Regions from separate parts of the Pseudomonas sp. No.21 genome, predicted to be linked through region 2. Evidence: riboswitches for the same ligand, from Rfam matches in the RefSeq annotation. Region 2 holds a riboswitch; the other holds the start of a gene.
What was found. Region 2 has a riboswitch for cobalamin ahead of cobW (cobalamin biosynthesis protein CobW). Riboswitches for the same ligand answer to the same signal wherever they lie in the genome.
Positions count from the first base shown of each region.

Region 1: it holds a riboswitch for cobalamin, as region 2 does, so the genes downstream of both, ACYJSS_RS21000 (TonB-dependent receptor) here and cobW (cobalamin biosynthesis protein CobW) in region 2, are expected to answer to the same signal.

Region 1 covers NZ_BAAJNO010000010.1:48,207-51,599, reverse strand. Annotated here, with positions in the region: gene ACYJSS_RS21010 (zinc-dependent alcohol dehydrogenase) at 1-410, opposite strand, end outside; gene ACYJSS_RS21005 (PaaI family thioesterase) at 414-857, opposite strand; cobalamin riboswitch at 1,095-1,298, shown strand; gene ACYJSS_RS21000 (TonB-dependent receptor) at 1,407-3,393, shown strand, end outside.
Region 2 covers NZ_BAAJNO010000017.1:39,865-43,257, forward strand. Annotated here, with positions in the region: gene ACYJSS_RS27080 (cobalamin biosynthesis protein) at 1-20, opposite strand, end outside; gene ACYJSS_RS27085 (CbtA family protein) at 94-801, opposite strand; gene ACYJSS_RS27090 (CbtB domain-containing protein) at 812-994, opposite strand; cobalamin riboswitch at 1,095-1,306, opposite strand; cobalamin riboswitch at 1,365-1,558, shown strand; gene cobW (cobalamin biosynthesis protein CobW) at 1,655-2,707, shown strand; gene cobN (cobaltochelatase subunit CobN) at 2,768-3,393, shown strand, end outside.

The DNA.
Region 1 (3,393 bases), on a different contig from region 2:
AGCATGGCGTCGGCGAAAGGCACCCGCACCACCTCGGAGAACAGCCCGCCCCAGTGCCCGCCCGCCGGCACGCCATAGGCCGCATGCCGGGCGACGCCCGTGCAGGCCGTACTGCGCCCGGCCAGGCATTGGCGGCAGGTGCCGCAGGCGATCTTCCAGGGCACCGAGACCAGGTCGCCGCGCTTGACCGTGCCCACCTGCGCGCCCACGTCCAGCACCTCGGCCACGCATTCGTGGCCCAGGGCGAAGGGCGGCTTGAACGGTGTCAGCCCGGCGATCAGGCGCCGGTCGAGGTCGCAGGAGGCCGAGGCGATGGGCCGCACCAGCGCCGCCAGCGGCGAATCCAGCACCGGTGACGGCGCCTCCTCCCAGGCCAGGCGCCCCGCGCCCTTGACGATGAGTTCGCGCATGGCTCAGTCCCTCACGCTGAAGGTGGTGGTGGCGCGGGCACAGAGCGTGCCGGCGGCATCGCGGATATGGGCATCGCAGAACGCCAGGCTGCGGGTGCGCTCCACCACCCAGCCCTCCACGCTGTACACCTCGCCGGCCTTGAGCGGGCGCAGGTACTTCACGCCCAGGTCCACCGTCGAATACCGCGTATCGCCGGGCAGCGTGGTGAACAGCGCCAGGCCCGCGGCACCGTCCAGGCAGGTGGCGGCGAAACCGCCGTGTACGGTGTTCGCCGGGTTGAGGTGACGTACATCCGGCCGCGCCTCGATGAAGATACGCCCGGGCTCGACGCCCACCGCCTTCATCGCCATGGTCTCGCCGATGGAGGGCGCGGGCAGCTTGCCGTCGATCACCGCCTGGAGGATCTGCAGGCCGGAAGGGATGGATCTGTTCGGGGTATCGGTCATCTCGAGGCTCCTGGCTCTGCCGGGGTCGGCGAGCGGTTTCGGGGGGATGGCGGGCGGCCCTGCGAGGGAATCGCCCTGCAGCCCGTGGACGGACGATACGTGAGCGCAGAATCTCAAATCAACATTGTTGATATGACAATAAGGAAGGCATTCCGGCAACGTCGCTACGGCTCTGGGAAGGGGGATTGCGCCATCCCGCGCACGATTTCAACGTTGACGCCCGAGCGCGCGGATGGTCATATGCGCGCCGTTCCAGGTGTCCCACGCCGTCGTGCGTGGGGTTAAACGGGAAGCCGGTGCGTCCATCAGGACCAGTCCGGCGCTGCCCCCGCAACGGTAAGCGAGCGCTGCATCCGATACGCCACTGTGCCCATGGCATGGGAAGGCGGATGCGACGTGATCCTCGCAAGCCCGGAGACCGGCCTGGAGCATCGATAGGCAAACCCGCGGTGGGCGGGCACGGGCCGGTTTCTCGCACGGGTGCACGCGCCCGCGCGCGCCTTTGCATTCCCTCCGGGCTCCATTCATTCCTGACGTGATAGGAACGACATGACCCGTACCTTCAGCTCCAACGCTCCGGCGAGCGCCGCCCTCGGCCTGCTCGCGCTGTCCATTTCCCTCGCCCTGCACGCCGAAGACGGCACCCTGGCGCTACCGGCCACCGCCGTCACCGACCAGGCGGACGACACGACCATCCGCCTCGACACGCCCGTGCCCGCCGGCTCGCGCCTGGGCCTCTCCGCCCTGGAAACCCCGGCCAGCACCAGCGCCATCAGCGGCGACGAAGTGCGCGCACGCAACAACGCCACCGTGCAGGACGCCGTGACCCGCAGCCCCGGCATCACCCACATCGGCACCCCCGGCAACGGCGGCACCGCCCTCTCGGCCCGGGGCTTCACCGGCCACGCCTCGGTGATGCAGCTGTACGACGGCACGCGCTTCTACACCGGCATGGGCACCACCACCTTCCCCACCGACCCGTGGATGGTCGAACGCATCGACGTGATCCGTGGCCCGGCCTCGGTGCTCTACGGCGAAGGCGCCACGGGCGCGGTGATCAACGTGGTGCCGAAGAAGCCCTTCGACGGCGAGATCCGCAACCGCCTGCGCCTGGGCTACGGCTCCGACGACCGCCAGCAGATGGCCCTGGACAGCGGCGGCTCGCTCACCGACACCCTCAGCTACCGCCTCAACCTCAACCGCGAAACCAGCCACGGCTGGATCGACCGGGGCGACTCGAAGAACCTCGGCCTCAGCGCCGCCCTGCGCTGGCAGGCCAGCGACGACCTGGCCTTCACCCTGGCCCATGACCAGGGCGACCTCACGCCGATGAACTACTTCGGCACGCCGCTGATCGACGGCCACCTACGCGACAGCCTGAAGGAGAAGAACTACAACCTGCACAACGCCGAGCAGCACTACAACGACCAGTGGACCCGGCTCGTCACCGACTGGACGCCCGGCGAAGGCTTCAGCGCCAGCAACCAGCTCTACCACATCAAGAGCCGCCGCTACTGGCGCAACGCCGAGGCCTACACCTGGGACGCCGGCCGGGGCCAGCTGGAGCGCGCCGAGAACCTGCGCATCAAGCACGAGCAGGAGCAGATCGGCGACCGCCAGACCTTCACCTTCGACCACTCGTTGTTCGGCCTCGACAGCCGCACCCTGGTCGGCGGCGAGTTCAACCGCATCCGCTTCGACCTGCTGAACAACTCGCCCTACACCGACATCGGCGGCGACTACGTCGACCCCTGGAACCCCGCGCCCGGCTACTACCAGAGCGCCTCGGCCTACCGCCCGCACTCGCGCAGCGAAACCCGCACCGCCGCGCTGTTCGCCGAGAACCGCACCCAGCTCGGCGAGCGCTGGTCCGTGGTCACCGGCCTGCGCCGCGACCAGAACCACGTCGACCGCACCGACCTGCGTGCCAACAGCCGCAGCGACCGCAGCATCCAGGGCGGCAACTGGCGCGCCGGCCTGGTGTTCGCCGCCACCCCGCAGCTGTCCTTCTATGGCCAGTACTCCACCAGCGAGGACGGCGTCAGCAACCTCATCACCCTCAGCCCCACCCAGCAACAGATGGACCTGACCGAGTCGAAGCAGACCGAGTTCGGCCTCAAGCAACAGTTCTGGGACGGGCGCGGCGAATGGACCCTGGCCGCCTACCACATCGTCAAGAAGAAGCTGCTCTCTCGTGAATCGGTGACCCGCCCCACCCAGCAGATCGGCCAGCAGTCTTCCGACGGCCTGGAGGCGACCCTGGAACTGGCCCTGGAGCAGGGCTGGCACGTCTCGGCCAACGCCTCGCTGCTGCGCGCCGAATACGACGACTTCAACGAATCCGTCGGCGGCCAGCTCGTCTCCCGGTCCGGCAACCGCCCCACCGACGTGCCACGGCGCACCGCCAACCTCTGGGTCAGCAAGGCACTCGGCCATGACCTGGACGCCGGCATCGGCGCGCGCTACGTCGATGCCCGCTATGCCGACGCCGCCAACACCGTGAAGGTGCCCGGCTACACCGTGCTCGACGCCAACC
Region 2 (3,393 bases):
AGGCCGGCCACGCGGATCATCGGCCTGCCCTGTAAAGCAAGACCCCGCGAAGGGCCGGGCCCTGCGCGGGGTCGATCGATGGCACGGCCCGGCTCACGCCAGGTCTTGGCTCGCGGAACGCTGGTACAGCCAGGCGGCGGCCCAGCCCAGGGCGCCCCAGAACAGCGCGTTGGTGATCAGCGAGGCGGCGATGAACTCGTGTTCCAGGGCTTCCGGCGCCAGGCTCGAATGCACCTCGGGCTGCGGCGCGCCAACCACGTGGGGGATCACCAGCAACGCCAGCCCGACGATGCGCAGCACCCAGTTGCGGCCGAAGGCGATCAGCGCCAGGCCGGCGGCGGTGGAGGCGGCGGTGCCGATCCACCAGACCTGGCGCTGGGCCAGGTCGGCGGCAGCGGTGCCCGGCAGCTCCGGCGGCAGGCCGAGGGACGGCGCCAGGGCGAAGGTGGCGAAACCGGCTAGGCCCCAGAGCAGGCCCTGCCAGGCGCGGGTCGGGCCACGCAGGCTGAACAGTGCGGCCAGGAGCAGGGCGAAGCCCACCGCCACCACCAGGTTGGCGCCACCGGTGGACAGCGTGCGCTGCCAGCCGTCTTCCGGTGCCCAGGCTTCGGCGTCGTGTTCATGGGCGGGCGTGCCGGCGGCATGCTCGTGGCTGTGCTCGGCCTGTTCGGCCGGTGCCGAGTTCTCGAAGGTTTCCGCGTGGAGGATCAGCGGGGTGACCCACAGGCTCTGCAGCAGGGTCAGCACGATGGCGGCGAAGAGACCGGCGAACCCGGCGGTCTGGGCGATGCGCTTGATCACGGGTGCGCCCTCAGTGGCAGGGGAAGGCAGAGCTGTGGCGGGTGTCGTGGGCCGCGTTGTGCACCGCCTCGATGTGCGAGAAGCCGGCGAAGTACACGAGCGACAGGCCCAGGAGGCTGGCACCGATGGCGATGGCCAGGCGTTTGGACAGGGGGACGGCGGCGGCCGAATGGCTCAGTGTGCTGCTGGACATGGTGCTTCCTCTGCGTGCGGGTGAGTCGGCAAGAGGAACGCGTGCGAAGAAAGCGGCCGCTACGGCACCGCATTTCCGGCATGCGCCCGCCCACCGCGGGTTGCCAAAAACTGATCAGGCCGGTCTCCGGGCTTGCGACGCCAGCCGAGGCTGGGCGGGTTTGCCTTCCCATGTCCGCTGGACACAGTGGCCTACAGATCCCTACGTGCGCTTACCGTTGCGGGGGCAGCGTCGGACTCGCCCTGGGGCACACCGACTTCCCGTTTCACCTCGCGCGCGACGGCGCGAGACACCTGAAAAAACCGCACAAGGACATCACGAGACCGACCGGCCGTCAACCGCCGCGATTGACCGCCGCCCCCGGCCTGCGTAGCCTTCGGCCCTTCGAGGTTCTGCGGCCGCGCGCCGCAGCTAAGAGGGAACACGGCCGAGCCGTGGCTGCCCCCGCAACTGTGAACAGCTGAGGCCTTATCCACAGCCACTGCCCTTCGGGCGGGAAGGCGGAGAGGCGGCGCATCGCGCCAGGCTGTGAGCCAGGAGACCTGCCTCGGCGAATTTCCAGACAACCGGGCGGGGTGATCCGGTGGCGAATCGGGCCCTCCGTGCCCTCGTCCCGCGCGCCCGCCGATCCGATCGACTCCCAGCGAAGGGCTGCCGCGCATGAAAACCCTGGCCAAACTCCCCGTCACCATCGTCACCGGCTTCCTCGGTGCCGGTAAGACCACCCTGCTCCGCCACATGCTCGACAATGCCGAAGGCCGCCGCATCGCGGTGATCGTCAACGAGTTCGGCGAGCTGGGCATCGACGGCGAGATCCTCAAGCAATGCTCCATCGGCTGCACCGAGGAAGAGGCCGTGGGCCGCGTCTTCGAGCTGGCCAACGGCTGCCTGTGCTGCACCGTGCAGGAAGAGTTCTTCCCGGTGATGCGCGAACTGGTGGCGCGCCGTGGCGACCTCGACCAGATCCTCATCGAGACCTCCGGCCTGGCCCTGCCCAAGCCCCTGGTACAGGCCTTCCAGTGGCCCGAGATCCGCAGCGCCTGCACGGTGGACGCGGTGATCACCGTGGTCGACAGCCCGGCCGTGGCCGCCGGCACCTTCGCCGCCCACCCCGAGCAGGTGGACGAGCAGCGCAAGCAGGACCCGAACCTCGACCATGAGTCGCCCCTGCACGAACTCTTCGAAGACCAGCTGGCCAGCGCCGACCTGGTGATCCTCAACAAGGCCGACCTGCTCGACGCCGACGCCCTGGCCGCCGTGCGCGCCGAAGTGGCCGAGGAGCTGCCGCCGGCGGTGAAGATCGTCGAAGCCAGCGCCGGCAAGCTGCCGCTCTCCGTGCTGCTGGGCCTGAACGCCGAGGCCGAGGCGCACATCGACAGCCGCGCCACCCACCACGACCACGAAGGGCACGAGGACCACGACCACGACGAGTTCGACTCCTTCCACGTCGACCTGCCGGAAGTGGAGGAAGCCGCCCTGCTGGCCGCCCTCGGCCAACTGGTGGAGCGCCACGACGTGCTGCGCATCAAGGGCTTCGCCGCCATCCCCGGCAAGCCCATGCGCCTGCTGGTACAGGGCGTCGGCAAGCGCTTCGACAAGCACTTCGACCGCCAGTGGCTGGCCGACGAGACCCGCGCCACCCGCCTGGTGGTGATCGGCCAGGAGCTGGACCCGGCCACCATCGCCAACGAACTGCGCACCGCCCTGGCGTAACCGCCGAACCGGCTCCTCTCCCCCGGGAGAGGGCCGCACCACCGAGCCAAGGCCCGAGCCATGCACCTGCTGCGCACCCAACCTGGCGGCTTCGTCCCCGACGACGGCATCGCCCACCTGGCCCAGACGCCCGCCGAGCTGGTGATCCTGTGCAGCGGTGATTCGCACCTGGCGCTGCTGGCCGAGGCCGCCCGCGAGCTGCCGGCGGACTACCCCAGCCTGCGCCTGGCCAACCCCATGCAGCTGCAGAACCACGCCTCGGTGGACCTCTACGTCGACGAGGTGCTGCAGCACGCCAAGGTCATCCTCATCTCCGTGCATGGCGGCGTCGGCTACTGGCGCTACGGCATCGAGCAACTGGTGGCCCTGGCCGAACGCGGCACGCAGCTGATCCTGGTGCCCGGCGACGACCGCCCCGACCCGGAGCTGGCCCGCCTGTGCACGGTCCCGGCGGAGGACGCCGAGCGCTGCTGGCAGTACCTGCGCCAGGGCGGCCTGGACAACGCCCGGCAACTGTTCGCCTGCCTCGCCAGCCGTTGCCTGGGCCGCGACTACCCCTGGCTCGCGCCCAACACCCTGCCCCGCGTCGCCGTGCATCACCCGCGCCAGCGCCCGGCCCGCCTCGAACACTGGCGCGCCGACTGGCGGGAGGGCCAGCCGGTGGCAGCCCTGCTGTTCTATCGCAC